Regions from separate parts of the Jeotgalibacillus haloalkalitolerans genome, predicted to be linked through region 2. Evidence: predicted binding sites of a transcription regulator. Region 2 holds the regulator's gene; each other region holds the start of a gene.
What was found. Region 2 encodes LexA, which represses DNA repair genes until DNA is damaged. Its sites were predicted from a motif close to CGAACATATGTTCG; they were not measured.
Positions count from the first base shown of each region.

Region 1: the regulator LexA is predicted to act here: its motif matches at 3,801-3,814, upstream of UFB30_RS10620 (Y-family DNA polymerase).
Region 3: the regulator LexA is predicted to act here: its motif matches at 3,136-3,149, upstream of UFB30_RS11440 (YolD-like family protein).
Region 4: the regulator LexA is predicted to act here: its motif matches at 2,847-2,860, upstream of UFB30_RS09865 (type IA DNA topoisomerase).

Region 1 is NZ_JAXQNN010000003.1:103,717-111,809, forward strand. Features, by position in the region: gene UFB30_RS10600 (hypothetical protein) at 1-146, shown strand, start outside; gene UFB30_RS10605 (RNA polymerase sigma factor) at 466-975, shown strand; gene UFB30_RS10610 (DUF4179 domain-containing protein) at 988-2,118, shown strand; gene UFB30_RS10615 (S8 family serine peptidase) at 2,195-3,463, opposite strand; gene UFB30_RS10620 (Y-family DNA polymerase) at 3,881-5,158, shown strand; gene UFB30_RS10625 (SCO family protein) at 5,493-6,071, opposite strand; gene UFB30_RS10630 (ABC transporter substrate-binding protein) at 6,074-7,075, opposite strand; gene UFB30_RS10635 (ABC transporter permease) at 7,096-7,854, opposite strand; gene UFB30_RS10640 (ABC transporter ATP-binding protein) at 7,838-8,093, opposite strand, start outside.
Region 2 is NZ_JAXQNN010000002.1:270,730-278,822, reverse strand. Features, by position in the region: gene tkt (transketolase) at 1-530, opposite strand, end outside; gene UFB30_RS06230 (DUF896 domain-containing protein) at 651-884, opposite strand; gene UFB30_RS06225 (YneB family resolvase-like protein) at 958-1,605, opposite strand; gene yneA (cell division suppressor protein YneA) at 1,618-1,950, opposite strand; gene lexA (transcriptional repressor LexA) at 2,110-2,730, shown strand; gene UFB30_RS06210 (alpha/beta fold hydrolase) at 2,795-3,679, opposite strand; gene glnA (type I glutamate--ammonia ligase) at 3,780-5,114, opposite strand; gene UFB30_RS06200 (MerR family transcriptional regulator) at 5,147-5,533, opposite strand; gene UFB30_RS06195 (methionine gamma-lyase family protein) at 5,856-7,103, opposite strand; gene hflX (GTPase HflX) at 7,119-8,093, opposite strand, start outside.
Region 3 is NZ_JAXQNN010000003.1:263,188-271,280, forward strand. Features, by position in the region: gene UFB30_RS11415 (Fic/DOC family protein) at 1-8, opposite strand, end outside; gene UFB30_RS11420 (Zn-dependent hydrolase) at 1-168, opposite strand; gene UFB30_RS11425 (hypothetical protein) at 245-673, opposite strand; gene UFB30_RS11430 (M48 family metallopeptidase) at 854-2,155, shown strand; gene UFB30_RS11435 (SCP2 sterol-binding domain-containing protein) at 2,335-2,655, shown strand; gene UFB30_RS11440 (YolD-like family protein) at 2,777-3,106, opposite strand; gene UFB30_RS11445 (HAD-IA family hydrolase) at 3,412-3,975, opposite strand; gene UFB30_RS11450 (hypothetical protein) at 4,125-4,730, shown strand; gene UFB30_RS11455 (hypothetical protein) at 4,835-5,158, shown strand; gene UFB30_RS11460 (DUF3953 domain-containing protein) at 5,192-5,425, opposite strand; gene UFB30_RS11465 (hypothetical protein) at 5,557-5,748, shown strand; gene UFB30_RS11470 (arsenic resistance protein) at 5,768-6,706, shown strand; gene UFB30_RS11475 (YeeE/YedE family protein) at 6,942-8,093, opposite strand, start outside.
Region 4 is NZ_JAXQNN010000002.1:959,324-967,416, reverse strand. Features, by position in the region: gene pckA (phosphoenolpyruvate carboxykinase (ATP)) at 1-767, opposite strand, end outside; SAM riboswitch class I at 1,130-1,270, shown strand; gene metK (methionine adenosyltransferase) at 1,428-2,627, shown strand; gene UFB30_RS09865 (type IA DNA topoisomerase) at 2,939-5,047, shown strand; gene UFB30_RS09860 (potassium/proton antiporter) at 5,269-6,768, opposite strand; gene UFB30_RS09855 (gamma carbonic anhydrase) at 6,781-7,314, opposite strand; gene UFB30_RS09850 (alpha/beta hydrolase) at 7,426-8,093, shown strand, end outside.

The DNA.
Region 1 (8,093 bases), on a different contig from region 2:
ACATCCGTCAATTAATTGAATTGAAAAAAAATGAGGACAATTCTATTAAGGATTCAATTGACGTTAACATTTCATGGGAAGGTGAGCAGGAAACGATCTCAATGACTTTCAGTACATCCGTGAGGAGAGATGGCAGGGACTTATAGTAGAAACTGCTGAAGATCCGAAAGACGTTTACAGTATGTAAATGATGAAAATAGAAGCAGCTCTTATCTCATGTTTTAACGATCATGTGATTCAACTATATAAAGACTAAAGGAACTTTAGATTAAAGAAGTTCCTTTTTTTAATGAAACGCTTTGTTAAAGTCCATTGTTGTTTCTGCACAGCTGGTGATCGAAGCGTCCCTTTGAAGCGGACATCAACGGCCAACTCAAACAAATTCTAATGAAATAAAATATTTATTAAAAAATCCCAATAAAATCTGAAAGATAACCGTCTACTTAATGTGAAGGGAGGCAGCAAATGAATGAGATGAGTAAACAACAATCAGAAAAACCGGCTGAACATTATGAGGAGTTTAAGCAATTATTCAGTGATCATAAAAAGCATGTATTTGCGATGGCTTTATCGGTCTTAAGGGATTTTGAACTGGCTGAAGATGTTATGCAGGAAGTGTTTATTAAATTATTCCAGCATATGAAGTACAACGATATATCCAACACAAAAGCATGGTTAATCAGTGTTTCGAGAAATACTGCTCTTGATCTCTACCGGAAAAAAAGACGTGAGCTAACAGGTTTTGATGAAGCGTATTTTGAGCAGGTTCCTTATCTGAGTGAGGATCCTTTAGACAAAATCGTATTAGCGAAATACCTTGCCCTGCTTAACGCAGAAGAACGACAGATTGTCGTGATGAAGGATATTTCCGGATTAAAGCACAGAGAAATCGCGAAGATTCTCGATATTCCATTAGGTACGGCGATATGGAAATACAACAGGGCGCTGAAAAACATGAAAAAATCGGTTGAGTGAGGAGGGATTCTGATGAATGAAAAACAGATTAAAAAGCATTTAAACCAGGCAATTGAAAAGCAGGTTCCGGACGTCTGGGACGAATTGGAGCAAAAACTACATAACGCAGATCTGCAGCATTTTAAAGAACCTGTTTCACTCAATCAGGTTAAAGTTCGTAAAAGAAAAAAATTCCCGGGGAAATTAAGCCTTACTGCAGCGATCTGTTTAATTGTTTTCTCGACGCTCACGTTTACCCCCGCACTTGCAGCTCTGCAGGAAGTGTATGAGCAATTATTCTCAAGTGAGCGTATTGATGATACCGGCGTAAGGCATGCAATAGAAATGGGATACGGTAAAGAAATTAATCAGACATATTATGATGAAGAAAATGATATCACGGTCCGCTTTGAAAAGATTATGACTGACGATAAAGAAACTAAATTACTGGTTACCTATCAGAGCGACCGGACGGATTTAGAGGATTATTCTATCGATCTCTTTGAAGGAGACAGTAAAATTTACTTAATTGGGCAAGGTGAAGAAAAGACGGAATTGAATGATGTGGGCTGGGGAAGCAGTTATTACGATGCCAAAGAAAACAAAGTAATCAGCGCATTGTCATTTGAATCCATTAAGCAGTTTGAAGGGAAAGATATCCGATTAGAAATAGAAGATCTGACCATTTACGGTAAAAACTCCAGTGATAAGGTTGAAGCGTTATGGCCGCTTGATCTTACCCTGGATGGAGCAGCCGTTTCAGAAAGGGAATCAGTTGAAGTGGGTAAGGAATTTGAATTTAATCATATGACTTATCGTATCAAACGGGTTGAATATTCAGCATTGGAGACGCGTATTGTGTTCACAGGTGATGACACCAGTGTGCTGACTGATCCCAGCGGAATGAGATATGAAATCATAGGTGAATTGGAGAGTCAGTTTTTAAATGCCAGGAAAATAGATAAGGAATACGGATATATTGTAGATGAGGAAAAATCCGGTGTGTTTTTAAGATCAGCCGGCAAGCGGGTGGATCCGATCTTCAGTAAAGGTGAAGTTCAGGGAGAAGACGATGAGCTGATTTTAGTTTTCGCTCCGGTTGAGGATCGGTCTGACACGGTTCTTGAGGTTGGGGAAGAGATTGAGGTTTCGTTGAGTCCCTGATTGTTTACCAAATAACATTAAAACGCGTACACGATTCAGTTCATCGTGTACGCGTTTTTCAGTAACTTAAAGGTTATTAATTCACTTTCGCAAAACCAAATCCAGAAGCTAAGTCATCACCAACAGCAGCACTGCGTCCGCCGAGGATGTCATTTGCTTTTGCACGGTTCTGAAGCTCAGTACGAAGCTGGACGTGAGAGAAGCCAGGGTTTTCTGCCCATACTTTTGCTGCAAGTCCTGCTACGTGTGGAGAAGCCATTGATGTACCGCTGATTGTGTTATAACCGCCATTTGGCCATGTTGAGAAAATCGCTGCACCTGGAGCTGAGATTTCAACGTCACCTTCCTGAATCAGGTAGTCTCCATCACCTTTACGTACGCCTCTTGAAGAGAAATCTGCGACACGGTATGTACCGTTTTCAAATCTGTTTTCAAGCGCTGCGACTGCAATTGCATTTTCAAGTGCGCCAGGGTAGCCGATTGAACCTACGCGGAATCCTGAGTTACCTGCTGCCGCTACAACAAGAACGCCTTTATCGTATGCATAGTTCACTGCATCCTCAATCAGCGGGCTGTTTGCTGATGAACCAAGAGACATGTTAATCACAGTATTTGTACCTGTTGCAACTGCCTGATCAGCTGTGTGGCGGATAGCCGCTGCGATATCATCTGAGTAACCTGAGCCGTCATCACCAAGTACTTTGTAAGCCCACAGGTCAGCATCCGGTGCTACGCCGTATACGCCTGAACCATCACTGCCGCCATCTGCAAGAACAGAACCTGCAACGTGCGTGCCGTGACCATCTACATCGTTACATGATCCGTTTACAAGTGGAGTAGCCTGTGTGAAGTCTTTACACTGCTCAACTGTACCCTGAAGGTCGTGGTGACCAGTGAATACGCCTGTATCCAGCACAGCTACATTAATGCCTGAACCACCAGACGTTGCTCCTACGTTGGCATCGTTATAAATTGCTTCAATGCCCCATGGCGTCTGGTCTGCCGGTGCAGCGAATGCATTTGTCACATTTTCATTGTTTCTGAGCGCATCCACAGACACCTCGTCCACCTTTGTCAGTTTCAGATTCTTATTGTTTTGAAGGGCGTTAAATTGCGCCTCATTCATATCAGTTGAAAATCCGTTGGCACTCAGCTCCCAGCGAGAATCATATTGCTTCTGCAATGAAGCTTTCGTTTTTTGAGCTGACTCTCCAGATACCTCAACATATACGCGGAATTTTTCAGCATTATTTGACTGCTGATCCGGCGCAGCACTTGCCCCTGCTGGTACTGCCAGACTTGCTGCAAGTAATAGACTCATTGCGATACTTCTTGATTTCTTCATTTCCCCGACTCCTTTTGTCAAAATATTTTGTGAATAAACCTATCCTAACAAAAGGAGCGGGTGTTGTTTATCGGGAAAATTAAATCAGCTTTCATACGGCAAAGGGGTATAATTCCCTTTATCTGTATCGGTTTTAACGGAATGTTGCCGTTCGGAACTTTTAGTGGTTGGGAAAATTTAAGGGAAGGTGAGAAATTTATGCTGAATTTTCTGTAAATATTTTTTTAGAAGTCTGTAAAAGGCGCATTTAAATCACTACTCAATCTATATTTTTACATTTTTCCCTTTCATTCATAGCGAAAATCAAGCGTTATTTTTAAAAGTTTTATTGCTAAAAAGAACATTTGTTCGTATAATTTTCTTAAAAGTGGGTAATAGTATAAAAAGAAATTGATGCTGAACAGAGGAGTGAAGGTGATGGAAGTTGACTATTCGCTTGAAAAGAAAAAAGAAATTCTCTGCGTTGATATGCGAAGCTTTTATGCCAGCTGTACGGCAGTGGAGCTTGGTCAGGATCCATTGACATGCAAAATTGCGATTATCGGCAACCAGGAGCAAAAGGGCAGTGTCGTGCTTGCTGCGTCTCCGCGTGCAAAAAGTGAACACGGTATCAGAACCGGCACAAGACGTCATGAGATCCCCAACATCAGTGACCTTCAATTAATTGAACCGGATATGGGACAGTACCTCAGACTGTCCACTGAAATCACGAAAATTTTTACAAGGTTCGTTCCAAAAGAAAATATACATGTCTACAGTGTAGACGAAAGCTTTATTCAGGTGGATGGCACCTCTTCATTATGGGGAGGACCGCATGCTGTTGCTCAAAAGATCTCTGATGATATGATGCGGGAATTTGGCCTGCCATGTGCAATTGGTATAGGTCCTAATATGCTGATCGCAAAGCTTTGCCTTGATCTGGAAGCGAAAAAGAAGGGTATCTGTGAATGGACGTTTGAGGATATTCCGAAGAAGCTTTGGCCGCTTCAGCCACTTTCAGCCATGTGGGGGATCGGGCGTCAGCTTGAAAAACGATTAAACAGAATGGGCATTTACTCAGTTGGAGATCTCGCGGCCCATGATTTGAGCCATCTTGAATCAGTATTTGGTGTGATGGGGAATCAGCTGTACTATCACGCACATGGCATTGACCGCTCCGAGATCGGTGCGCCGATTATTCAGGGACAGGTGAGCTATGGAAAGAGTCAGATCCTCCTCAGAGACTACAATAAAATAGAAGAAATTGAGGCAGTGCTGCTGGAAATGTGTGAGGAAGTAGCGAGAAGAGCGAGAAATAAACACTTAGGCGGTCGGACAATTCATTTAGGTGTCGGGTACAGCAAGCGCACACCGATCAAATCATTTCACCGTTCAAAGTCACTGGATAAGCCGACATCTATTACAATGGAGATTTACGAAGTCTGTCTTGAAATCCTCCATGATAACCTGCAGCCATTTCCAGTCAGGAAAATTTCAATCTCACTAACCAACCTGGCAGATGACTCAGCTCTGCAGCTTGATCTGTTCAATCCGGGACGCGAAAAAGTTCACCGGCTCGGCTATGTGATGGATGATGTACGTCAGCGATTCGGGTCTACTGCATTACTAAGGGCGATTTCCTACACGGAAGGCGGTACGACAAGAAGAAGGTCAAGATTAATTGGGGGGCATATTTCGAAGAAGTCGATGAGTTGAAGGTGATGCAAATTGAGAATAACCAAAAAAATATTGGAATGATTTTGCGTTAGTGCTTAATTTATTTGTAAAGAGAGCACCAAAGCCAAAAATAGATTTCATGATAAAGGTTTTTTATTAAAGTCCATCTTTATTTCTGCACAGCTGGTGATTGAAGCGTAAGGGGGGCGACTCCTGTGGCAGGAAGGGACAGGTGAGACAGAGCATGGCGAAGCCTGCTGGCTCACCGCCCGGCCACGGAAAGCGTCCCCCCTGAAGCGGAAATCATCAGCCAATTTTAGCAGAACCATAAAAATAAGCAAAGCCCGAAAGAACCTGAACTTTGCTCAAGAATTCAGTAATCCTGCAACAACTCAACCGCCTCAACAATCTCCTCATAAGGCACATCCACCGACATCTCATACTGCTCAAGTATCCGATCACCCACCATCAGATAAAGGGACGTACTATGCACAAACTGATCAGATCCCTCCACGCGCGCAGCAGGGGACAGAAATCCTCTGTTAGCAAACAGTTCAACGTCTTCCTGTTCATACCCCGATACGAAATCCCAGTTGTCGAAATTCACTTCAAACTGTTCTCCATATGACTGTAGAACTTCTGGCGTATCTCTTTCAGGATCAATCGTGAAAGAAACAAACTGATAGTTCAGATCTTTTTCATCCAGCTGATCCTGCAGCTCTGACATGTTATAGGTCATCGGCATGCAGACTGTATCACAGTTTGTGAAGATGAAAGCGGTAAGCCAGATTTGATCTTCCATATCATCAGTATGAAAAGGTTCTTCGCTTTGATTGACTGCCTGCAGGTCAGTGACTTCCCCGTTTAGAGAAAAATGTTCATCCAGGTTAACCCCGGATGAACATCCCTGCAGGATCAGCAGTGCAAAGCATGCTGTGATCCATTTTTTCATCTTTACTGTGCACTTCCTACTTCTGTGTCCTGTGGAACAACTAATTCATCAAACTCAGGCTTTTCTTTCAGGAATTGCAGATCATGTGAAGAGTCAGCGAAGGCCTGAATCACCTCTGCATTGACTTCAGTTGTATAAGTTACGCGCTCCCATGCACTTGCAATGATTGACTCATCCATGCGCTGGTTTGTGATTTCTTCGATCGAGTCAACTGCGATTGTTTGTGCTTCTTCAGGGTTTTCGTTAATAAATTCAATGCTCTTTTCATGCGCTGCTGTAATCTGGTCAACCAGTTCCCCTTGTTCTTCAATCAGCTTGCCGCTGGTCACTAAAACCGTATTCGGTAAAGTTGTTCCATAGGCAATCTCATCTGTATCCACGATGATTTTTGCGCCGTTTGCTACGAGTGTAGAAGCCCATGGCTCAGGTACGGCTGCAAGGTCAACTTTACCTGATTCGAACATTGCCTGATACTGTGCCGGGTTACCTGTTACGTGCTTCAGTGTACCGCCAATCCGTGCTGATGTGATGCCTTGTTCTTTCAGGAATGTTTCCATTTGAACATCATGTGTACAGCCAACGCCCGGTGTAATAAATGTATGGTCACCTAAATCTTCTAAGCTTTCAATTCCACTTTGTTCACTGGCTACTACAACAGTACCACCTGATGATGCACCGGCAAGAATTTTAACATCCGCACCGTTTGCGTAGTTATTCATGACAGGACCGGGGCCGACAAATCCTGCATCAATATCACCTGTTTTCAGTGCTGTCATAAATGCACCGCCATCAGGAAATGTTTTGTATGATACTTCTACACCTTCACCCAGTTCTTCTTCAAAGTACTGCTTTTCTTTTGCGATCATCGCAGGAACGTGGTCAATATTCGGGAAATAGCCAATCACAACTTCATCCTTGCTGCCACCTGATGAGCTGTCTGATCCGCAGGCTGATAGTACCAGTATTGCAGCCAGAAAAAATAGTGCACTAAGATTCTTTTTCATTCATTTCGCCTCCAAAATTTTTAATCTGTTGCCAGTCCCCATTTTTTAAGGACTTTCTTTTCAACACGCTGGAAAAACAGTAAGTCGACAATAATACCAATTAACATAATCATGAGCATGATCGCGATGACGCGGCTCATATCTCCAAAATCTGATGCGAAACGTAAGGAGTAACCAAGTCCAGGGCCCGTGCTGAGCAGCTCACCGGCCATCAGTGCGCGCCAGGCAAATGCCCACGCGAGGCGGATACCAGTCACTGCGTACGGGATAGAAGCAGGAATCGTTACTTTACGGAATAACCTGAAGCCTCTGTAATTCATTGTCTTTGCTGCTTTTATGAAAAGCGGAGGAACATTCATGATCCCCGTGCGGACATTAATCGTCATCACAATCGTTGCACCAAGTACAACAATAAAGATGACGGCCATTTCATTCAGGCCAAACCACATAATTGCAAGTGGTAGCCAAACGATACTGGGTACTGACTGTAGTGCCAGGATCAGAGAACCAAGTGTTTCATCAGCTGTTTTTGACTTTGCCAGCAGCACACCGAGTAAAAGTCCCAGCACAAGTGCAATGGCAAGACCGATAAATAATCGTCTGAAGCTGGCTGCGAGGTCATAGACCAGTGTAAGATTACTGAACCCTTCATATAATGAAGCGAAAACATCTGTTGGTGCCGGCAGAAGTGATGGTGATACGTCAAATACGTAGACAGCACCCTGCCATATGGAAAACAGTAGTACGTAAAAAATAATTCTCTTAACGGCTGGCTGCATTTTTCTGCTCCTTTTCCGTTACCTTATCAATTTCAGATTTCAATAACGCCTGTATTTTTTCTTCATAATAGAGAAGCTCTTCCTTTGATTGAGACCGGGGTCTCGGGAAGTTAAGTTCAATGACTTCCAGAATTGTGCCCGGCTGTGTACCCATAACTACAATCCGGTCAGACAGCTTCAATGATTCTGCAATACTGTGCGTGACAAAAAGAATCGTCTTCTTTGTCTCAAGAAAGATC
Region 2 (8,093 bases):
AGCTTCAGGTGACCTGCAAGTGAAGCAGCTTCTGAGGACACACCCTCCATCAGGTCTCCATCGCCACATAATGTATAAGTATAATGATCAACTACATTAAAGTCGTCACGGTTAAATTTGGCACTTAAATGTTTTTCAGCCATCGCCATACCAACAGCCATACCAATTCCCTGACCAAGAGGACCCGTAGTTGCTTCAACGCCTTTTGTATGTTTGAACTCCGGGTGACCTGGCGTTTTAGATCCCCACTGTCTGAAGTTTTTAATCTCATCAAGCGATAAATCATATCCGGAAAGATGCAGTAAGCTATAAAGCAGCATCGAGCCGTGTCCTGCTGAAAGTACAAAGCGGTCACGGTCGAACCAGTCCGGATTCTTAGGGTTATGATTCATAAACTGAGTCCACAAAGTATATGCAAATGGAGCAGCCCCCATCGGCAGGCCCGGGTGACCCGAGTTTGCTTTATCAATTGCATCAATTGATAATGTCCTGATTGTGTTGATTGCTAAATCATCTGTCTTGTTAAACATCATCTACATCCTCTCTAACTCACGTGATACGTCCTATTGTACAAAAAAAAAAGAGAGATGTACAAACATCTCTTCTTTTTATTAAAAAAGTTCAAATCCTGCCTGCAATTCAGGAAAATATTAGTTCAGCTTATTCCTATTTTTTGCATCTTTAAGTTTTTGCGGCGTAACATCTTTACCCTCAGGATCAATAACAGTTACATTTTCAATCGTCTGTTTCATTGAACCTCTGAATGCCTCGAGATATTCCTGCCTAAGTGCCTGCTGTTCATCAGCTTCAGTTTTTGAAAGTGTATCTTCTTTAGATTTCTTTGATAACTCATTGATTCTTTTAATCTTGTCTTCAGATAACATGTTTTTCACCCTTTCTTTCAGGTAAGCTCCTATGTATGTTAAAAGAAAGGTGAAAATTTGACAAGTAATTTGTTTATTGCATCTCTGATTCCATATATTCAACATACCTTCTGTGAACGGTGGCTTTTGATACAGGATGCCCGAGACCTCTCAATACAGATGAAATCTCCTGAAAGGTCAATCCGTTACTGCGCAGCCTGACAATTTCATCCACGGGTATTTCGATTTTTTCCCGCCCTTCTTTATTACCACGGTTTTTAAGATTTCTCTGCGGTTTAAATCCCTGCTCAACCGCACGTTTCATCCCTCTTTTTATTTTCAGGTTATGTAGCTTCCTCTGGTGTTCTTCCACCATACTGACAATCTGAAGGATCATCGAATCTGATTCAGACAGCTGCAGCTCACCGTCATGGGCAATGGTATATATTTTTATTCCTTCTTTATGCAAAGTATGCAATAAAGCAATTTTTGCATTACCTCTTCCTATACGCGTTTCATCCTGAATCAGAAGGCCTTCCGCTTCATACAGCCGTATATGATCCAGTAATTCAAATACACCCTCACGGTCCAGATCAAACCCGCTTTCTCTCTTACTGATGGTTGAAACGACCTGATAATTCATTTTGACGGCAAGGTGTTTTAACTCCTCTTCCTGCCTTGCAAGTGATGTTTCCTGTGCTTCTTTTTCTGTACTGACTCTGCAATAAATAATTACTTTCAACACGATCACTCCTTATTTCTGTTCAGATGCCAGGTGTATCGCGTCTTCACTGAAATCAAAAGCTTCCTCAGGCACCGGCAGCTCAAGTTGTTCTCCCGCTACAATGACATGAGAAGAAAGCTCATTATGTTCAGTTACCCACTCAATAAACTTTTCCGGGGTCATGGATGTATGGCTTGCATATTCCTCAGCGTATGCCCAAAGCGTATCTCCATTTTTAACGGTAATTGCTGCGTATGTTGCATCACTGTTTGCTGTATTGGTAAAAACTAAAAATAAACTGAAAAACAGCGCAGTCACCACGAATAGAATAACAAATGAATATTTTCTCCACAATGCAGTCATTATTAATCGCCTCCATCGAATATGTGTTCGCTTTTATTAATCTGAGTATAATACGAACATTTGTTTTGGTCAACACAAAAACTCGAACTTATGTTTGTATTTTTAAAAACGCTATGCTATAATTTAGAAAAGTTTTAATCTGAAAAGAGGTGCTGAAGCGTGAAGAAGTTATCAAAACGACAGCTTGATATATTAAACTTTATTAAACGTGAAGTTCAGGACAAAGGTTATCCGCCTTCCGTTCGTGAAATCGGCCTTGCGGTTGGACTAGCTTCAAGTTCTACCGTTCATGGACATCTTGCAAGACTTGAAAGTAAAGGCTTAATCAGGCGTGATCCAACAAAACCGAGAGCGATTGAAGTTATATCCCTCGAGGAGGATAAAATCCCGACACAGCGCGTAGTCAACGTTCCGCTTGTGGGGAAAGTTACAGCCGGGTCGCCGATTACAGCAATTGAAAATGTTGAGGAGTATTTCCCGCTCCCTGAAAGACTGGCTTCATCTGATGATGCTGTGTTCATGTTAGAGATTATGGGAGATTCTATGATTGAAGCCGGCATTTTAGACGGAGATCTTGTCATTGTGAAACAACAAAATACTGCGAACAACGGGGACATTGTGGTAGCAATGACGGATGAAGATGAAGCAACAGTAAAACGCTTCTTTAAAGAAAAGGATTATGTCAGACTCCAGCCTGAAAATTCTTCTATGGCACCAATTATCTTAAATAACGTATCCATCCTTGGAAAAGTGGTAGGAGTATATAGACAGGTTCATTAAAAAAGCTGAACGTTTTGACAAAGTTGTCAAAGCGTCCAGCTTTTTTAATGCTTCATGATTAATATCATTTTATGTCAGCGAGCACTTTTTTTATAAATGAGGAAACCTCCCCGGGGATTTCAATTGGCAGCATATGCCCTCCTGAATCAAACATATGTGTTTTACAGCCTCTGATTTTATCTTCGGCTTTTTTAAGTAAGGTATATGGATCATAAATTACTTCATCACGTCCAACCGCGATATGGACAGGCATCATTAATGTATCGAGTTCATGATCTTTAAACAACTTAGGGGGCGTCATCACATACTCCCAGGTCACATGCTTTTGTCCAAGATAGTAAAGCTTAAACAGCCGTTCCTGCCCCTCTTCCTTCTTAACTGTGAGCCACCTGCAGAACTGGCTGATGATAACTGATTCGCTCGGAATCAGGTTTGTTAGTAGCAACCTTGAGTAGAAAGACAGATTCATTCTTTTGATTGAAGCTGCCGGTGAAAAAACAATTAATGATTTCACTCTGTCGGGCTTTAAAATAGCAAAATTAAGCGCATGCCATCCGCCGTTGGAATGACCTACTATAGTTACTTTTGCAATCTTCAATTCATTAAGAAGCTCTGTGATCCACATGATATAATCTTCCCGTTCGTTTAAATGCTCTTTTGTATTACTTTGATTAAACTCTCCCAGCACATCAACAAAATAAAGCTTAAATTCATCTGCTAATTCTTCCGCACATTTATACCATTCCGCAGAACTGAAACCAAATGCATGAAAAAAGAGGAGCGGCTCCTTATCCTGGTTCCCGCACTCAAGAACCGAAATGTCTCCAAAAGTAGTAGTAATGATACGTTCCTGATAAGGTGTTTCCCATAACTTCATCACTTTCTGATACGCAGATTGGTACAGCTCATATCCTTCTTTTGATTTAAATCCTCTATATGAATCTGCCATTACAATCCCCCCTTAGCCTTTATATACCCGGCTTTTTATATTTTGACCAGATTACATATAAAAAACCTCTGAAGCGAAATTGCTTCAGAGGTTTGAATAATTAATACATTTCTAAATACTGTTCTCTCTCCCATGGGTGAACCTGCGTACGGAACATATCCCACTCGATTTCTTTCGCTTCCACGAAGTGCTCAAAGATGTGCTCTCCTAGACCATCAATAATAACCTGGTCGTTCTTAAGCTCTTCAAGGGCTGCAAAAAGAGTACCAGGAAGATCTTTAATACCTGCAGCTTCACGCTCTTCTTTGTCCATTACATAGATGTTTCTGTCAATTGATTCAGGTGGTGTCAGACTATTTTTAATTCCATCAAGACCTGCTTTAAGCATTACAGCCATTGCAAGGTACGGGTTTGCAGATGGATCGACAGAACGAACCTCAACACGTGTACTCATTCCACGTGAAGCCGGGATTCTGACTAACGGGCTGCGGTTTCTTGCAGACCATGCAATGTAGCAAGGCGCTTCATAACCTGGTACAAGACGCTTGTATGAGTTTACAGTAGGGTTTGTCACAGCTGTAAATCCTGAAGCGTGCTTTAGAATACCAGCCATGAACTGTTTCATTGTCTCACTTAGCTGACTTTCTGCACCTTCATCAAAGAATGAGTTCTTTCCGTCTTTAAATAATGACATATTGAAGTGCATACCTGATCCGTTAACACCAAATAATGGTTTTGGCATAAATGTAGCATGCAGTCCGTGCTTTCTTGCAATTGTTTTAACAACAAGCTTAAATGTCTGGATATCATCACATGCAGAAACTGCATCAGCGTATTTGAAATCAATTTCATGCTGTCCAGGTGCAACTTCGTGGTGAGACGCTTCAATTTCAAAGCCCATTTTTTCAAGTTCAATTACGATATCACGACGGCAGTTTTCACCAAGATCTGTTGGTGCGAGGTCAAAATATCCGCCTTTATCATTTAATTCAAGTGTCGGTTCACCATTTACATCAAGTTTGAAGAGGAAAAATTCCGGCTCAGGTCCAAGGTTGAAATCAGTAAATCCAAGCTCTTCCATTTCAGTCAATACGCGCTTTAGATTGTTACGCGGATCCCCTGCAAATGGTGTACCGTCAGGGCTGTAAATATCACAGATCAGACGTGCAACTTTACCGTCTCCGGCTGTCCAAGGGAATACAACCCATGTATCAAGATCAGGGAAAAGGTACATATCGGATTCTTCAATACGCACAAAACCTTCGATAGATGATCCGTCAAACATCATTTTGTTATCAAGTGCTTTTTCTAACTGACTTACAGGAATTTCAACGTTTTTGATTGTACCAAGGATATCAGTAAATTGAAGTCTGATAAAGTTTACATTTTGTTCCTTTGCCATTTTCATAATGTCTTCTCTTGAATACTTACTCATTGTGTGATTCCTCCTGTTTTTTATGTAATTTTTTAACGAAAGAACCTTGAAAGGTCTCCCGCTCTTAAACTGTTTTTGCTGTACTTGCCATTACCCATCATTTCCTGTTTTAACAGTTTTCTTAATTCACCTTCTGATAAGTCCGGCTTTTTAGCAGGTCGATCTGATTCGGCTTCTGTGCCATCCCCCAGGATTCGCTTAATACCAGCCATATTGACCCCCTGCTCAAGCAAATCTTTAATCTCAAGCAGCTTATCAATATCATTTAATGAGAAGAGACGGCGATTACCTTCCGTTCTGGCCGGTGCGATTAACCCATGCTCTTCATAGTAGCGAATCTGACGGGCGGTTAAATCGGCCAGCTGCATGACTGTTCCAATTGGAAAGAGTGGCATGCTGCGTCTAATATCACTGCCCATCATATAACCCCTTTCTTGCCTGTCGACAATTTAACTATATAACATGTTAAATTATCTGTCAACTACATGTTAGGTTTTATTACATGATATTTACCTGACTAGTTTTTTGTTCCCTTATCTCATGCGTTTTATGCATAATTTTAAAATAAAAATTATTTTTATTCAGAATTAATGTTCAGCAGAAATACTGAATCGTTCCATACCACCGATGATCATTCATGAGACTTAGTGCGTTTAGTGGAGAAATAATCGGTCAATATAAAAAAGCCGAGACATTTAATGTCCCAGCTCTGAGTCAGATTCGTCTTTATTATACAGCCATTTATAAAGAATTCATTTTTTGCAGGGCAGCTGTAATGGCAATTTTTATATGCTCATACGTAAGCCCACCCTGAATATAAGCTGCATAAGGCGGACGCAGAGGGCCGTCTGCCGATAATTCAATACTTGATCCCTGAACAAATGTACCCGCTGCCATAATGACATCATCTTCATAACCAGGCATATAATCGGGATAAGGCGTAAAATGTGCATTAACCGGTGAAAATTCCTGTACCCCCTGACAAAAGGCTATCATTTTCTCCCTGTCGTGAAACTCCACAGCCTGAATCAGATCTGTTCTGTAGTCATTCCAGGCAGGTGAAGTTGCCATTCCCGCTTCCTCTAAGAGAGCCGAAGTATAAACCGCACCTTTTAGGGCCTGGCTGACTACATGCGGCGCCAGAAAGAAGCCCTGATACATTTCCTGCAATGCATTCAGACTGGCACCTGCTTCAGCACCAATTCCCGGGGATGTCATCCGGTAAGCGCATAAGTCAATTAATCTTTGCTGTCCGGCAAGATAACCACCTGTTTTCGCAAGACCTCCCCCGGGATTTTTAATAAGTGAGCCGGCAATTAAGTCGGCACCTGCTTCTATCGGCTCTTCAGCTTCTACAAATTCTCCGTAACAGTTATCCACAAAAACAATGACCTCCGGATAATGCTTCCTAATTTCTGAAACAGCTTTACGGATATCCTTTATTGTAAAAGACGGCCTTACCGCATAGCCCTTGGAACGTTGTATACCAATAACTTTTGTATGATCATTCATATTCTTCAGAACTGTTTCAATGTCGATCTTTCCATCTTTCAGGTCCGTCTGCTGATAGTGAATACCAAAGTCTTTTAATGAGCCATTATCAGACCCTCTTAATCCGATTATTTCTTCAAGCGTATCGTATGGTTTCCCTGTAATGTAATGCAGTTCATCACCTGGTCTTAATACTCCAAAAAGCGCGATATTAATGGCATGCGTCCCAGAAATAATCTGGGGTCTGACTAAGGCTGCATCTGCTTTGAACGTATCAGCATAAACGGCTTCAAGCGCATCCCTGCCATTATCGTCATATCCATAACCAGTGCTAGGATTAAAGTGACTGTCACTAATTTTGTTATTTTTAAAAGCCTGCAGGACCTTCAACTGATTAAGTTCCGCGATCTGTTCAATTTCCCTGTGTCTCCACGATATTTTTTCTTCGATTTTCTTACTTAGTTCTACTGCTTCTTCTGTGTAATATTGATAACTCATTTTAACGCTCCTGCACTATATTTTTGCTGCCAGCGGATGATCTTTACTGATAAACCCTTCAGCAATGTAATGTTCTTTTTCTTCATTAAAAGATAAGCTGATCAGCATACTTTCCTTTTTCAGCTGCGCCAACATCTTGCCATTATCTGAAGAGATAGTCATGGTATATGGCTTTAACACTTGCTTCACTTCTTTTTCAAGGGCTGACAGTACTTTCTGATTCTCTTTTTTTACAGCACTCATTAACACAAACGGATCGCTGCGGTCTGCCACAAACTTTTCTGACAGCAAATCTTCTTTATTATAAACGGTCATTCTCGGGATCTGGTCCATTCCAAGCTCATGCAATAGCTTCTTCACTGTTTTTTCATGGTCAGCATGATTTTGGTGAGAAGCATCTACTATGTGTAAAAGGAAATCCGCTTCCTTTACCTCTTCAAGAGTGGATCTGAATGAAGCAATCAGGGAAGTCGGCAGATCTTTAATAAACCCTACTGTATCAGTCATGATTGTTTCAAATCCGCTCGGTAAGATACACTTTCTGGACAGCGGATCCAGCGTGGCAAATAGTTGATCCTCCTCATAAGAATCTGCGTGTGTAAGTAAATTAAAAATGGTTGATTTCCCTGCATTCGTGTATCCGATCAGTGCAATCTGAAATGCCTGGTTCTGTTTACGTCTTTCTCTGTAAATTGACCTGTGTCTGACAACCTGCTCAAGCTTCCTTTTAATTTCCCTGATTTCTCTTCTGATATGTCTGCGGTCTGTTTCGAGCTTCGTCTCACCCGGACCCCTTGTACCAATTCCCCCGCCGAGTCTTGATAATTCGACGCCCTGTCCGCCAAGCCTTGGCAGCATATACTCAAGCTGGGCAAGCTGTACCTGAAGCTTGCCTTCTTTAGAGCGTGCACGCTGCGCAAAAATATCAAGAATCAGCTGCGTTCTGTCTATGACCCTTGCATTAAGCTCTTCAGACAGGTTCCGGTTTTG
Region 3 (8,093 bases), on a different contig from region 2:
TTATCCACGTGACAGCAGGTCCTTAATCACTGAAGGTGTGATCGGCTTATCTGCATTAATTGTTTCAAGTACTTTCTCCTGTAATCCTTCAGTCAGGGACAGGTTTTCCAAATGCAGATTCTTCATAATTCTCTTAAACTCCGGTGATTCGATTTTGACATCTTTCATTCAGCGATTTCCCCACCTTTTCATGAGTTCTTATGTTTTTATTATACCATGAAAAGCTTATCAATAAGCGATTTCATTAGCTCAGGCGACTTAAAATCCGGTGAATGATAATCAGTGTAATAAAGGTTCCAACAACACCGGTCATCATGCCTGCAAGCTGTGCTGTATCAGCTGCGTAACCGCCTGATAACAATGCGTTTTCAGTGAGCTGATAGACAAACAAACCGAGCAGGACAGACGCAATCAGATTGGCAATACTCACCGTTACTTTATACGAGAGCGGCCGTGCATCAAAAGCACCCATCTGCTCTTTTAGATGAGCCTGGGCTTCATCCAGGGAAAGGTATTCCCCGACCATTTCTTCCTCACTGTAATAATGACTGTTTTGTGATTTTGAACTGAAGAATACGTAGTAGGTACCGTTTTCTTTCCGGATATCATATTTATGGATTCCGAGTACACCTTTTTTGGCGACTCTTTTTGTTCTTGTTCGTATATGCTCCATCATAGACCTCAAATCCTTACATTATTCTTTTCTCTATTTATCGTACCACAAATCAAAAAATCTCTGATACCCGGCTGTTGGATGCTTATAAAAATATGATTACGATATTGTAATTTTAAAGATGATCGGCTAATATTTAGAAATGCCTTACAATATCATACATATACAGGGGGAAGAACGTTGAATCATCAGGGGATTAAGTCAGAAAGAGAAACAGTTTACTTTGTACTGTCAGCCATATTCAGTGTGCTGATCTATATTATGGCTGCTGTTTCGATCATTGGAATCGGGATTGCGCTTGCTGTCCTTGCAGTCGTTCTTTTTACAAATGCACTTATGCTCGGCTCAATCCGTGGTAACGGGGTAAGAGTCAGTGAAAAACAGTTTTCAGATGTTTATGAGCGGACTGTTGTTTTATCGAAGGAAATGGGGTTGAAGAAAGTACCTGATTTCTTTGTCATTCAGTCTGAAGGGGCTTTGAATGCTTTTGCCACAAGATTTTTCGGGCGTAATATGATTGTCGTGTATTCAGAAGTATTTGAATTGGCAAGACAGAACGGCCAGGAAGAGCTGGACTTTATCATTGCGCATGAACTTGCACATATTAAACGTAATCACGTATGGAAAAATATTCTGGTGCTGCCTGCACAGTTTATCCCATTTTTATCTCAGGCTTACAGCCGCTCATGTGAATATACATGTGACAGGCATGCTGCATATCAGGTTGGTAACGCTGATGCCGCTAAGCGTGCACTGACGCTGCTGGGTGTCGGTAAAGTGATGTACCGTGAAGTGAATGAAGATGCGTATCTTGAGCAGATCCATTCAGAATCTAATGGGGCAGTATGGCTGAGCGAAGTACTCTCGACACATCCGCTGCTGCCAAAAAGAATTCTTTCAGTGGAACGCTTTATGAATCCATCAACACCTTATACTTACAGTCAGCAGCCGGGCCGGATTGTGGTGGGAGCAGGATTGCTGTTCGGAGGGCTGGCAGGCGCTTATATCGCAGTGATCGTCTCTATGACACTTGCCGGCGTTGTTTTTGCTTCAATCCTGCCGGATGATTTGAGCGCTGCAGATGATGCGTTTTATGAGGATACTTACGAAACAGATTTTGAAACCACACCATTAATGGATGCTGTCAATATGGGCGATGTTGACGAGGTATTGACATTAATTGATAATGGGGCCGATCTTGAAGCGACGGATTATGAAGGCTCAACTGCGCTGATGTATGCTATTTACAACAGTAACCCGGAAATGCTTGAAATATTGCTTGAGGCAGGAGCTGATCCGAATACACAGGATGATTATTCAACACCATTAATTATTGCAATCAATCTTGATGACAGGGAATCGGCTGCATTACTTGTGGAATATGGTGCAGATCCATTCATGGCAGATGCGGATGGTGACACCCCTGTTGATTATATCAGTACAGAAATGGGCGAAGATTTTTATACCTGGATTGAAGAATAAGGAAGAGGCTGGCACAAAAATGTGTCAGCTTTTTTTATTGTCCGGTTGTGTTTCCTGAAGCCGTGTCTTAAAGTATCATGCATCATCTTGAGGGTAAATATTAAATTTACATCCCTGAAAAAGATCAGTATGATAAAATGAATGAGTATTCATTACATTCAGACAAAGGGGATATGAGGATGTCAGAAGTATGGTCAAGAATGACAACAGCAATGAACGCCAATCCGGAACCGATACGGAATGAAAATGTGCGTTATGAGTTTCAGTTGAAAGAAGGAGAAGCAAAGCAGCTTGTTCTTCAGAATGGGGAAGCGTCAATTGAAGAAGCCGGCACAGCTGAGCCGAATTGTACATTGAAGCTGAGTGAAAAAGATCTGGTGAAAATGATCGAAGGAGATTTGAGCGCATCAGGTGCATTTATGTTTGGAAAACTGAAAGTGGAAGGCAAGATGGGGTACGCTTTGAAGCTTGAGTCATTGCTGAGTGAGTATACCTTTTAAGATGTTCTAAATGTGAAACAGGTTCGCTGCGCGGAGGACTTTCCGCAGCCGGCGGTGAGGCCCCTTCACACATTACAGGGGCTCACCTGTTCTTTTCCGCCTGCTGTTTTTTAGAATACCTCTACACAACCTCAAGACCAATCACCTGTTCAAAGGAGATGGTCTTTTTCATATGGTCTGAAGTTGTCATAAGTAAATAGCGCTGCTGGTAGTTAATTAATGTAATGATTCCTTTTACACTGTCACGTCTGTTGTGCTCAAAGATTTTCAGGTCAACCTTCTGTTGGAACTCAAGCGCTTCCTGAATACCAAGAAAAATCATGTCAAACATCTGTTCATCCAGTTCAGGTTTCGTTTCCTGTTCCATTTCTTCGTAAAAGTCTTTCAGCATTTTTACGTGTTCAGGCAGCATCATTGAAGTCCACTTAATTGTGCCGCGATCCTTATTCATTATATTCACGCCCCTTTTTTATCATTATAGGAACGTTTGTTCTGTTTTGTAAATAGGTAAGTGATGGATTTTAGAAGTTTGTTCAGAATGGGGAAGGGATAATCGTGATTCTGAGGTCTTGAAATCGTTCCGCTTCGCTTCAGGCGGAGGCTTTCCGCGGCCGGGCGGTGAGCCCCTTCCATGCTTCGCATTACAGGGTCTCACCTGTCCCTTTCCGCCGCAGGAGTCCCCGCCTTCCGCTCCGCTGCACTTAGATTTACTTTGAAAGAAAAGTGATTACATCTCTTCTTACTTATTTTAACCTCTCACTTGAAAACCACTACTTTAAAAAAGTCTTTATAGTCCTCCAGGTGAAAGTCTGCCGGTTTGTTGTTTTGAAAGAGGCAGGTGTATAGGCCGAGCTGTCTGGCCGGGATGATGTCGAGTTCACGGTCGCCTACTGCAAGGTCAATGCGGTGTTTGTCGTGCAGGTATTTGTAGGACGCAGGGTCGGGCTTGCGCGGGAAGCCGTCATCAGCGGTTACAATTTCAGAAAAGTACTTTGTGAATCCGTAGAAATCGAGTACTTTATAGGCACCTGTACGATCTTTATGCGTCATGATCACGTTGCGGCCAGCCTTTTTCAGGATATCTTCAACATGATCAAAAGGCGGCATTTCTTCAGGGCTGATGCTGCTGATCAAATGGTTATATTCTTCAATTTGTGATTCTGACAGACGGAAAAAGCTGATGGCATGTGTTGCAGAAATTTTCAGCTCTTTATAGCAGTCTGCTTCGGATACTTTACCGCCCAGCACCTGACTCATTCGTTTTGCATAAGCAGGGTAGGTGTTAAAGAGGGTGCCATCGTAATCCCAAAGTATATTCATATGACACTTCCTTTCTATTCATGAATACTCTCCACCATAAATATTATCATAGTGTAACAAGTGAATCCTTTTTCATAATTTTGTTTAAAATAAGAAGGACTTAAGTCTCTATTTGTCGAATCGCTATTTATGGAGGTGCATATCAATATATGAAGGAACAAATTTTCCTGTTGTCCATTGCCACGCTATTTTTCCTGTCTGGATGTGCCCCGGAAGAAAGTGCAGTAGCTGATATTCAAATGAAGAGTAATGAAGAGCTGTCTGTCATGACGGATTCGTTTACACGTGAAGATTTTTACAATACGCTGAGCCATGTGATGGAGGAAGCAGATCGTTTTGAAGCTGAGGGTGATCTTAAAAAGTGGATCATCAGAACAATTTCTGAGGAAGCGCTGTATTATGCGGATGACCTGACAGAAGAAGAAATCATAGAAATTTCCAAAGCGCGTCTTACAGAAGACCAGGTCTGGAAAGAAATCGCTGAGACGAAATACGGTGTTACAGTGAGTGAGGAAGAGTTGAATGAGTACATTGATAATGTCACGCAGTCATTTGAATCACCGCTCCAGCAGGCTTATGCTGATATTCTCGGATTAACGGTTGAACAGCTGAACCATGGATTTGATATGGATGTATATGAAAAAAATCTGTTATGGGAAAAGCTCAGGCCCAAACTTGAAAAAGCATATGGCACCACTGACAATAATAAGCTTGTTGAAAAGTATAATGAGGAAGTAAGTGAAGGGAGCAGGTAATCATCTCTTATATCTGGATTGACATATTCATAAAAGCCGGGTTGTTAGCGGGCCTGATCATCCTGTTGTATATGATTTTCAGAAAAGACAACAGGAAGCTGCTGATGACTGTACTGATTTACTTTACAGTGTTATCGCTTGTGTTTTTAATCGGATTATTTCAAATCAGCCATCATTATCAACTTTTTGATGCACCGGTTGATGGCGGATTTTCTGCGAAGTTTAACTGGGTTGCAACTTTTGCGTATCTTTATATCATCCCACTCATTATCCTGTTTTCAAATAAAGGATTCAGAAGGGCGAACGACAGGTTTTATTCCAGCGTTTCGCGTATCATGGTGAAAGTGCTGCTCGTCGCAGCGTTCATCGCAGGTGGTTACATAGCTATGTTCGGATTTGTCCTTACATATTACGGATTTGCGCCATAAAACTGTCTCTGCGTTCATGCAAAGACAGTTTTTTTAGAGTCCAAACGAGGTGTATCCTGCCACAAAAAACACAAAAGTGGAAACTGCAATTGAAATGGCACCGTAAAAAGTTTTGTTCTCTTTCAGCCTTTCAATCCCGGTAATTAATAACAGCAGGGCAAGCGGAAACATATAGAAAGGGACGACAGACCGGTCGCCTGTGAACAGGCTGTAGCCCGCAACGATGATAACAATTCCGCTTAACACACTAGTAATGATCGTACGCAACTGGAGATCCTCCTTTATACGTTGATAATTGATATACGTCAAAAACGCTGTTCAGGTTTCACCAGTTTTTTGAAACGCTTCCGCTTCAGATTCGTATACATTAAAAACGAATGGAAAAAGAGGTGCTGATGATGAGAAGGTGGCGGGAAAGAAAGGCAGTCAAATCGAAAAAACGTAAAGCTGAAGGAAAATACAGTTTTTGGGATGGACTGACAGATGTTCTGATATGGGTTCCGGAGTTAATCATTCTGCCATTTCGTCTGGTATACCTGCTGGTCAGGCTATTCGGAAGAGTATTCAGGGATGGATTTGATTCGATTTAATTGTCAGGTGTGATTTGAAATGAAATGGTTTGAAAAGCTGTATACATTTTTTATTTTAGGTGCTGTGGGTATTGGACTGGTCTTCAGTCAGCTGAACGGAGCCGGTTTGCTTGCAGAAGTGCTGATTCTGCCACTGCTTGCTTTCATGATCTATCTGACGTTTTTACAGATTCCTTCAAAAGAGATAAAAGCGTCCTTTCGGAATAAAACATTCAGCACCAGCGCTGTGCTGATTAATTTTTTATGGACACCTTTTTTTGCCTGGGTGCTGACGCTGGTGTTTTTCCCTGATCAGCCTGCTCTTGCCATTGGCCTGATTATGCTGCTTGTGACGCCGTGCACGGATTGGTACTTAATCTTTACGGGTGTTGCTAAAGGGAACACAGCACTGTCAGCAGCGATTCTGCCGCTTAATCTGATCCTGCAGATTATCCTGCTTCCGGTTTATTTATTCATCTTTTTTGGAGCAGGTGAAACGGTGGAAACCGCTTATCTGGTAGAAGGTGTCATATGGGTATTATTCGTCCCGCTGATGTTAGCCGCACTGACTAAAGCATTGTTAAAAGGAAAGCGTCTGCCTGCATCTGATCTGCTGCAAAATCTTCCTGCTGTCTTTTTAGTATTGGCAATCGTTGCAATGTTTGCGGCACAGGGGAATATGATCCTTGAAAACGCAGGGATATTCCTGCAGATCCTGCCACCACTCGCCATCTTTTTTGCCGTTAATTTTTTCATCAGCCGTCAGACTGGAAAGCTGTGCAAGCTGCCTGCTGGAGACCGCGTGAGCCTGACAATGACGACACTTGCAAGAAACTCACCGCTCGCACTTGCCATTGCAGTTGCTGCATTTCCTAATGAACCGCTGATTGCACTGATCCTCGTCATTGGTCCACTGATTGAACTGCCGGTACTCGCGCTGGTGTCTAAAGTGCTTGTTAAAATGGATAGAGGAAATTAATACGTAAAAAGAAAATGGGACAAAACAATCTATTTTGTTAAATTAAACAGTATTATCAAAACCTAAGTGCAGCGAAGCGTAAGGCGGCGACTCCACCGGGATGTGACGGACAGGTGAGACCCCGCAGGCGCGAAGCGTTGAGGAGGCTCACCGCCGTCCCCGGGGAAAGCGTCCGCCTGAAGCGTAGCGGAACGAGAAAAAAGGACGAGACAACTTTGTCCCGTCCTTTTGCTGCTTAACACAAAGTATCTTTTGGCTTTGGATTTTTTAAGCCGAAGATCGGTCTGATGAACAATGCAAGTCCTGTACCAAGCATCGCCATCACAGCCCATACCCAACCGTGAAGGCTGAACGATGCAATACCGCCGAAGTACGCGCCGATATTACAGCCGAAAGCAAGTCTCGCACCATAGCCCATCAGCAGTCCGCCGATAATTGAACCTGCTGCGATCCCGGGCTTGATTTTTTTCGGCTTGAACGCACCTGTCGCAGCCGCTGCAATAAATGCGCCAATAATGATACCGAAGTTCATCACACTCGTTGAATCGGCAAGAATAGAATTTTGTAATTGCTCAGCATTTCCCTGCCAGTATCCCCATGAAGCCACATCTACACCAAACAGTTCAAGGAACTTAGAACCCCATAGTGCAAATGCAGATGTGATCCCCCATGGATTTCCTCTAAGTGTCAGTGTTAAAGCGTTCAGTAACGCTAAAATAATCGCTGCTGCAAACAATGGCCACGCGCCGCGGAAAATCTTTTTAAATCCGGTTGTAGTCGGTAGCGGCTTCATCGCAGGAGCGTTTCTCTTAGCTGCGATAAACTTCAGACCATAATAAATTGCTGCAAAGAGTGCCATTTGAACAACCCAGGCACCAAAGAATCCAAGATTAGTAGATTCAGCTAATGAAAACGGCTCAAGTGCCCATGTTTCCTCCATCCAGAATGTAAAGTGATAAGCCCCGATGACTGATCCCGCAATAAATCCAATCAGTGTCAGAATCATAGATGAAGACCCGCCGCCTACTGAATAAAGTGTTCCTGAGGCACAGCCGCTTCCGAGCTGCATCCCTATACCGAAGATAAATGCACCGAAGATCACACTGATTCCAACAGGAGATACATATCCTGCAGGTGTAACGCCTGTGAAGCTGAATCCGGTACTTAAAATGATTGCAAATAAAGTGGAAGCGACCGCAAGCATCACCATATGTGCCTGTATTCCCTGCGCATTACCTACTGCCATCAGTCTTCTGAAAGCTGAGGTGAAACCAAATCGTGCATATAGTAATGTCAGACCAAGTGCCAGTCCGACAATAAATAAAATGCCCTGAACAGCATCAGTTGTAAAAATAATGACTGCAAATAATGCAAGAGCAGCCGCAAT
Region 4 (8,093 bases), 690 kb from region 2:
TCATCCCCAATGAGCTTACGGTCAGCATCTGCAGACAGCGTTGTTTTACCAGTTCCTGAAAGTCCGAAGAACAATGCAACATCGCCTTCAGCACCAACATTTGCAGAACAGTGCATCGGCAGGATATCATTTTGAGGCAGCAGGTAATTCATGACTGAGAATATTGATTTTTTCATCTCACCTGCATATTCAGTTCCGCCAATTAAAATCGTTCTCTGTTCAAACGATACAACGATAAACGTTTCTGAATTCGTTCCATCTGTTTGAGGATCTGCTTTTAATGATGGAGCCGATAAAATTGTAAATGGCGACTCATTTTGGCTGGTCCAGGCTTCACCTTTTTCAGGTCTGATAAACAGCTGGTGAGCAAAAAGGTTATGCCATGCACGCTCATTTACGACACGGATCGGAAGGCGGGAAGCAGCGTCAGCTCCTGCAAATCCTTCAAACACAAATACTTCTTCTTTTTCACCGAGGTGATTCAGCACTTTTGTATATAAACGGTCAAATGAATCCTCAGAGATCGGCTGATTGACTTTACCCCAGTCAATTTTGTCGCGCACAGAAGGCTCATCTACAATAAATTTATCTTTAGGTGAGCGGCCTGTATAAGTTCCGGTTTCTGCTTTCACAGCACCGGTAGAAGTTAATGTACCTTCTTCTCTCATTAATACTTTTTCCACTAATTGAGGTACAGAAAGGTTTTTATTCACGCGTTCGCTCATTAATAGTTCTTTTAATTCTGAAGTGTTTCGGATTGTTGTCATGTTATCTCCCACCTTTTCAGTAAGTCATTCACCTTTGTTCGAAATTAGTATAACACATTCAAATTAATAGTCTATACTAATTGGTGATTTCGTTAAAAATTCTTAAATTGTTTGGATTTAGAATTTTGGCGTCTGATCTCCGTTTCAGGCGGACGCTTTCCGGACGGTTGTTGCTGAGCCTCCTCGCCTACGGCTGCGGGGTCTCAGCTTCCAACTAATCGTCCCGGAGTCGCCGCCTTCCACTGCGATCAACGCTGCTGATACTAAGATACATTTATGTAGAAACTAACTTATTATCTATAATTGTATATTATGATTGACATTGGACATGCATTTCCGTATGATAGTTTTTTGAACGGATACTCTTATCCCGAGCTGGTGGAGGGACAGGCCCTATGAAACCCAGCAACCTGCTCTGCAAAAAAGCATGATGCTTTTGCGGTCCAACAATTTAGAGCGAAGGTGCTAACCTGGAGCAAGACTTTTGTCTTGAACGATAAGAGTGAAAGGCGAACTGATTATGAACCTTTCCTCAAACATGTAATTGGGGAGAGGTTTCTTTTATTTTTAGCCGAAACTTGGATGATCTGGTAGGTTAACGTTCGATCTCTAAGGGTAATGAGTACCGTCGACTATTTGCTTCACAAGGAGGAGACTTATATGTCTGTTAAACGTCGTTTATTTACATCCGAGTCCGTAACTGAGGGACATCCGGATAAAATCTGTGATCAGATTTCTGATTCAATTCTTGATGCAATTCTGAAGGATGATCCGAATGCCCGCGTGGCGTGCGAAACTTCTGTTACAACCGGACTTGTTCTGGTAGCGGGAGAAATCTCAACTTCTACTTATGTAGATATCCCTAAGATCGTGCGTGAGACGATCAAGGAAATCGGTTATACACGTGCTAAATACGGTTTTGATGCGGATACTTGTGCAGTATTAACTTCTATTGATGAGCAGTCACCTGACATCGCTGCAGGAGTTGACCGTGCGCTTGAAGACCGTGAAAGCCAAATGACTGACGCTGAAATCGAATCAATCGGTGCCGGCGACCAGGGGCTTATGTTCGGTTATGCAAATAACGAAACAGCTGAATTGATGCCACTGCCAATTTCACTTGCACATAAACTGTCACGCCGTCTGACTGAAGTACGTAAAGAAGATATCCTTCCTTACCTTCGTCCTGATGGTAAGACACAGGTAACAGTTGAATATGATGAAAATGACAAGCCGGTTCGCGTAGATACAATTGTTATTTCAACACAGCACCACCCGGAAGTCAGTCTTGAGCGTATTCAGCGTAACCTGAAGGAGCACGTGATCAATCACGTGGTACCGGCAGAATTAATTGATGAAGAGACTAAATACTTCATCAACCCGACTGGACGCTTTGTAATCGGCGGACCTCAGGGAGATGCTGGTCTGACTGGCCGTAAGATCATCGTAGATACTTACGGTGGATATGCACGCCACGGCGGCGGTGCATTCTCAGGTAAGGATGCAACTAAAGTTGACCGTTCAGGTGCTTATGCTGCACGTTATGTTGCAAAGAACATTGTTGCAGCAGGCCTTGCTGATAAATGTGAAGTACAGCTTGCATACGCAATCGGCGTAGCGCAGCCTGTATCAATTTCTGTTAACACGTTCGGTACCGGTAAAGTGGAAGAGGATACACTGGTTGAGCTGATCCGTAATCACTTTGACCTTCGTCCTGCAGGCATTATTAAAATGCTTGACCTTCGCCGCCCGATCTACAAGCAGACAGCTGCTTACGGACACTTCGGCCGTAATGATCTTGACCTTCCATGGGAAAGAACAGACAAAGCAGATGCGCTGAAGAAAGACGCTAACGTATAATATTAATAACAACCGTCCGGAATATATCTTTTGTGATATATTCCGGATTTTTTGTTGATTGGGCATAGGTCAAATTTCACTTTTCTAAGAACAAGGCGTGATATTCTTTGAACCACCCCGTTTTTTCTCCGAACACCTCCTGTTATTCTTTGAACACCGGCATGTAATCTCCGAACATCGACAATCATTCTCCGAACCTCCCCTCACGAACCACACCCCAGAATAAGTGTTCGCCATCTCACCCGTCCCATGATATGATAAGAACACAAATCCCCGATTGATGCTTCGGACCAATACTAGGAGGAATTCCTTTGTTTACAGTCATTCTCGCAGAAAAACCTTCACAGGCAAAAAGCTATGCAGATGCTTTTCACACATCCAGAAAAACAGATGGCTATTTTCATATTGAAGATCCATTGTTCCCGGGCGGAGCGGCTATTACATGGGGATTCGGTCATTTAGTTTCATTAGAGGAACCTCAGAAGTACAAGCCTGAGTGGAAGCGGTGGAAGCTTGATACGCTGCCGATGATTCCGGAAGAATTTAAGTTTACAGTGCCATACGCAAAGCGTGCACAATTCAATATTGTCAAAGGACTTCTCAGAAAAGCAGATCAGATTGTTGTAGCGACTGACAGTGACAGAGAAGGGGAGAATATTGCAAGGTCCATTATTGAGCAGGCAGGAATGATGCATAAGCCGACAAAGCGTTTATGGATTAACTCGCTTGAAAAAGATGTGATCAGAAAAGGGTTTCAGGAGCTGCGTAATGGTGAAGATTATCTTTCACTATATGATGAAGCGCAGACGAGACAGGTCAGTGACTGGCTGGTCGGAATGAATATCTCAAGGCTTTACACATTGCTTTTACAGGAAAAAGGGGTAGATGGTCCATTCAGTCTCGGGCGTGTTCAGACGCCGACTTTATATATGATCTGGCAGAGGCAGCATGAGATTGAAAACTTTAAGCCTGAACCGTTCTTTCAGCTGATTGCGGACCATAAAGAGAGTGGAAAGGCTTTTCAGACAAAGCATAAAACCACTTTTAAAAAGAGAGAAGAAGCAGAAGATACGCTGAAGCAGCATGGGATCGAAAATAATGCTGAAACTAAAGGGACAGTCGTAAAAGCGGAGAAAAAGCTGAAGAAGATGCAGGCGCCGAGTCTGCACAGTCTGTCATCACTGCAGGCAAAAATGAACAGACGCTATAAATACAGTCCATCCAACGTACTGAAAACGGTGCAGGATCTGTATGAAAAAAAGCTGGTATCCTACCCGCGTACAGATTGTCAGTTCATCACGATGAGTGAATTCCGTTATTTATCCGGTCAGCTTGACGCTATGAAAGCTGCAGCAGGGACATCTTTTGAAACAGCTCACCCGAAGCCGCGGCCGAAGTATGTACAGGACAGCAAAGTACAGGAGCACTATGCGATTATTCCAACTAAAAAAGTGCTGACGACCGACAGAATTGAAAAACTGAAGCCAATGGAAAAAAACATTTATAACGAAATTCTCGGCAGCACCCTTGCAATGTTCCATGATGATTATCATTATGAAGAAACGCAGATTGATGTAGATATCCAGGGACTCATTTTCAGCGTGAAAGGAACAGTTGAGAAAAAGCGCGGCTGGAAAGAGCTGTTCAGCGAAAAGGAGAAAAAAGATACGATCCTCCCTGCGCTTAAAACAGGTGATGTAATCGCATCAGTTGTGAATATTAAAGATGATATGACAAAGCCGCCTAAACCGTACACAGAGGGTCAGCTCATCACGATGATGAAAACGGCCGGCAAAATGCTTGAAGATGAACAGGATCAGGCAATGCTGAAGGAAGTTGAAGGAATCGGCACAGAGGCGACCCGTGCTTCTATTATTGATACGTTAAAAAAGCAGCAGTATATTAAGGTGACAAAAAATACAGTTTCAGTCACAGACAAAGGTGTCACGCTCTGTCAGGTCATTGGAGGAACGCTGTTAAGCAGTCCTGAAATGACGGCGAGATGGGAAACGTATTTAAAAAAGATCGGCAGAAAAGAAGGTAGCCAGGAAGCCTTTTTAAACAATATCGCAAAATTCATTCAGCATATGATTACAGAAGCGCCCAAACAGATGGGAAATGTCAAAGCCGTTGCGGGAAGCGCTCAGAAAAAATCCTCTGTCATGCCTGTTTGTCCAAGGTGCAAAAAAGGCGTCATGGTGGATAAAGGCGGCTTCTTTGGGTGCAGTGATTACAAGCAGGGATGCAGACAGACGCTGCCTAAAATGCTCTTGAAAAAGAAAATCTCGGATGCGCAGATCAAGGCGCTTTGTGAAAAAGGAAAGACCGGGATGATCAAAGGATTTAAAAGTAAAGCAGGTAAAACATTCAGTGCCCGTCTGGTGTTAAAGGATGGGAAGATTGAAATGGAGTTTAAGTAAAAAGCGAGTATGGCAAAAAGATAATAGGTGACTAACTTTTTTTATTGAAAGTACATTTAGTGTAGCGGAGCGTAAGGCGGCGACTCCGGGACGAATAGAGGGAAGCTGAGACCCCGCAGCCGAAGGCGAGGAGGCTTAGCGACCTCCGTCCGGAAAGCGTCCGCCTGAAGTGCAGCGAAACGATTTTAAAAGGCTGAAACGTTTGTCCCAGCCTTTTACTTTTATTTACCGGCAGCGTCCTGCGGCTTTTTCTTTTTCTCTTCAAGCAGTCTCTTCACTTCGTCCTTATGCTTTGTATTCACAAGAATATACAGGAAATCTCCAGCTTTGATCTGAGTTTCACCATAGGGGCTAATCAGCTGATCGTTACGCACGATTGCACTAATCGTCGCCTGATGCGGGAATTCCAAATCCTTCAGCTTTTTCCCGACGATTTCCACGTCTCTATTCGTATGGAACTGGATCATTTCCGCATTGGCTTTACCAATCGAAATGAGCTCCAGAGAATGGTGAGGCGTATCTTTCTTCGGTCCGACAAGGTCAAGCTTTTTTGCTACATAAGAAATGGTAGAGCCCTGAAGTAATGTAGACGTCAGGACGATAAAGAATACTACATTAAAGAAAAGCTGACCGTTCTCAAGACCTGCCACGACAGGGAATGTTGCCAGAACGATTGGGACTGCCCCTCTTAAGCCGGCCCATGAAATGAAGATTCTTTCCTTCATTTTATATTTCATTCCTGCAACTGATAAGAAAACTGCAATCGGCCGGGCGATAAAGATCAGAATCACTGAAAGAATCAGTCCGCTGATGACAATGTTGACAGAGAATAGTTCACCAGGGAAGACTAGCAGCCCAAGGATAATAAACATCAGGATCTGAGACATCCAGGCGAAGCCCTCATTAAACTGAAAAATAGAATAGCGGTACGTTAATTCGTTATTTCCTATAATTAATGCAGCCACATAAACTGCCAGAAAGCCACTACCGCCAATGATTGCAGTAACACTGTAAGTTAATAGTGCAAATGAAACCGAAAAGATTGGATAAAGTCCACTTGAATCAAGCTTGATCCGATTCAGTGCGAAAGAAGCGATTCGTCCAAGAATCAGTCCGAGTGCAAGACCCGCACCCATCTGAAGAATAAAAGAAGGAATCAAACCCCAGATCGAGGAGTTTTCATTCAAAATCAGTTCAATAAATGATAAGGTCAGGAAAACGGCCATTGGATCATTCGTTCCAGACTCCGCTTCGAGTGTAGCACCCATTTTGGCTTTAATATTCCGTTCCTTTAAAACCGAGAAAACCGCAGCAGCATCTGTTGACCCGACAATTGCACCGAAAAGTAATCCTTCGAGCAGCGTGACATCAAATATCAAATATGCCGCATACCCCACAATGCCAGAAGTTATGATGACACCGAATGTAGCAAGCGAAAGTGAAGGGAGTGCAACTGCGCGGACAGTTTCCCACTTCGTCTGCATACCACCTTCGAAAAGAATAATAACCAGTGAAAAAATCCCGATCAGCTGAGCTGCGCGGGCGTCATCGAAATAAACAATACCAAGACCATCACTGCCAACGGCCATCCCGATCACAATAAACAATACAAGCGCCGGCAGCCCCCATTTATTGGAGAATTTCGCTACCAGTATACCTGTGATCAGCAGTAAGCCTGTAAGGAGTATGAATGAATCATTACCAAACGATTCAATCAGCATAGTGGTCACTCATTAGACATCATCTCCAGCATGAAGTTTTTCAGCCTCTTTATAAGCCTGTGCTTTTTCAGCGTATTCTCTCACAATCCGCTGCATATCAGCACGGTCTTCTTCATTCACTTCGCGCACAACTTTTGCCGGGCGCCCGAATGCCATCATCCCTGCAGGAATTTTTTTGCCGGGTGGGACGAGGCTGCCGGCTCCAATAAATGCGCCTTCTCCGATTTCTGCACCATCGAGAATAATAGATCCCATTCCGATCAATGCGTGTTTCCGGATTGTACAGCTGTGAAGGGTTACCTGATGCCCGATTGTCACTTCATCCTCAATGATGAGCGGAAGATTCGGACTCTGATGCAGCATGGACAGATCCTGAATATTTACTTTTTGACCGATTCTTGTCGGGGATACGTCACCGCGTATAACAGCTCCCGGCCAGACGCTGGATTCAGGACCGATTTTTACATCCCCTGATACAGTGGATGTTTTTGATATGTATACACTTTCGTCAATAGAAGGGGTATGTCCTTTATATGAAAGAATCATCAAATCACTCCTGTGTCCAATATGAAATATGATATAGTTTATTTTAACACAGGCACACGGAATACTTCACAATACAGACTTCTAAGAATTTGAAAGGCAGGTGTTCTTGTCGTGTGGAAATGGGAAACAGATGGAATTGCACATGGTGTGATCGTGATGATTCATGGGGAACTTGAGCATCATGCCAGATACGGCTGGTTAATTGAAATGTGGCGCGCGCGAGGCTATCACGTGGTAATGGGTGACCTGCCGGGGCAGGGAATGGTCAAGCGTACAGAAAGAGGACATATTGACTCTTTTAAAGAATATGAGACGGCGGTCGGCCAGTGGATTGAAGCAGCAATGTTATTTAACCTGCCTATCTTTATACTTGGGCAGGGACTGGGCGGCTTAATCGCAGTCAGAATGATGTATAAAAAGAAATATGAAATTGCCGGATTAATGCTGTCTAATCCAAGCTTTGCCTATGAGCATACACCGTCAAAGTTCAGTCATCTGCTTTCAGGCAGTCTGAACAGGTTATCGCCGGAGCACCGCTTTACCTTTGGCTTTACTGTGCAGGATGCTACGCGTAATGAAGAGATTATAGAGCTTGACCTCGAGGATCCTATTTACGTATCAAGGGTGTCAGTCAGATGGTACAGGGAAATGCTTTTTGCAATGAAACAGACATTGGCAGAGGACAGCGAATTTCCTGATATCCCGTTACTCTTAATGCAAAGCGGGCAGAATAAGCTTGTCGATACGGCAGTCGGGAAGAAATGGCTGCTCTCACATAA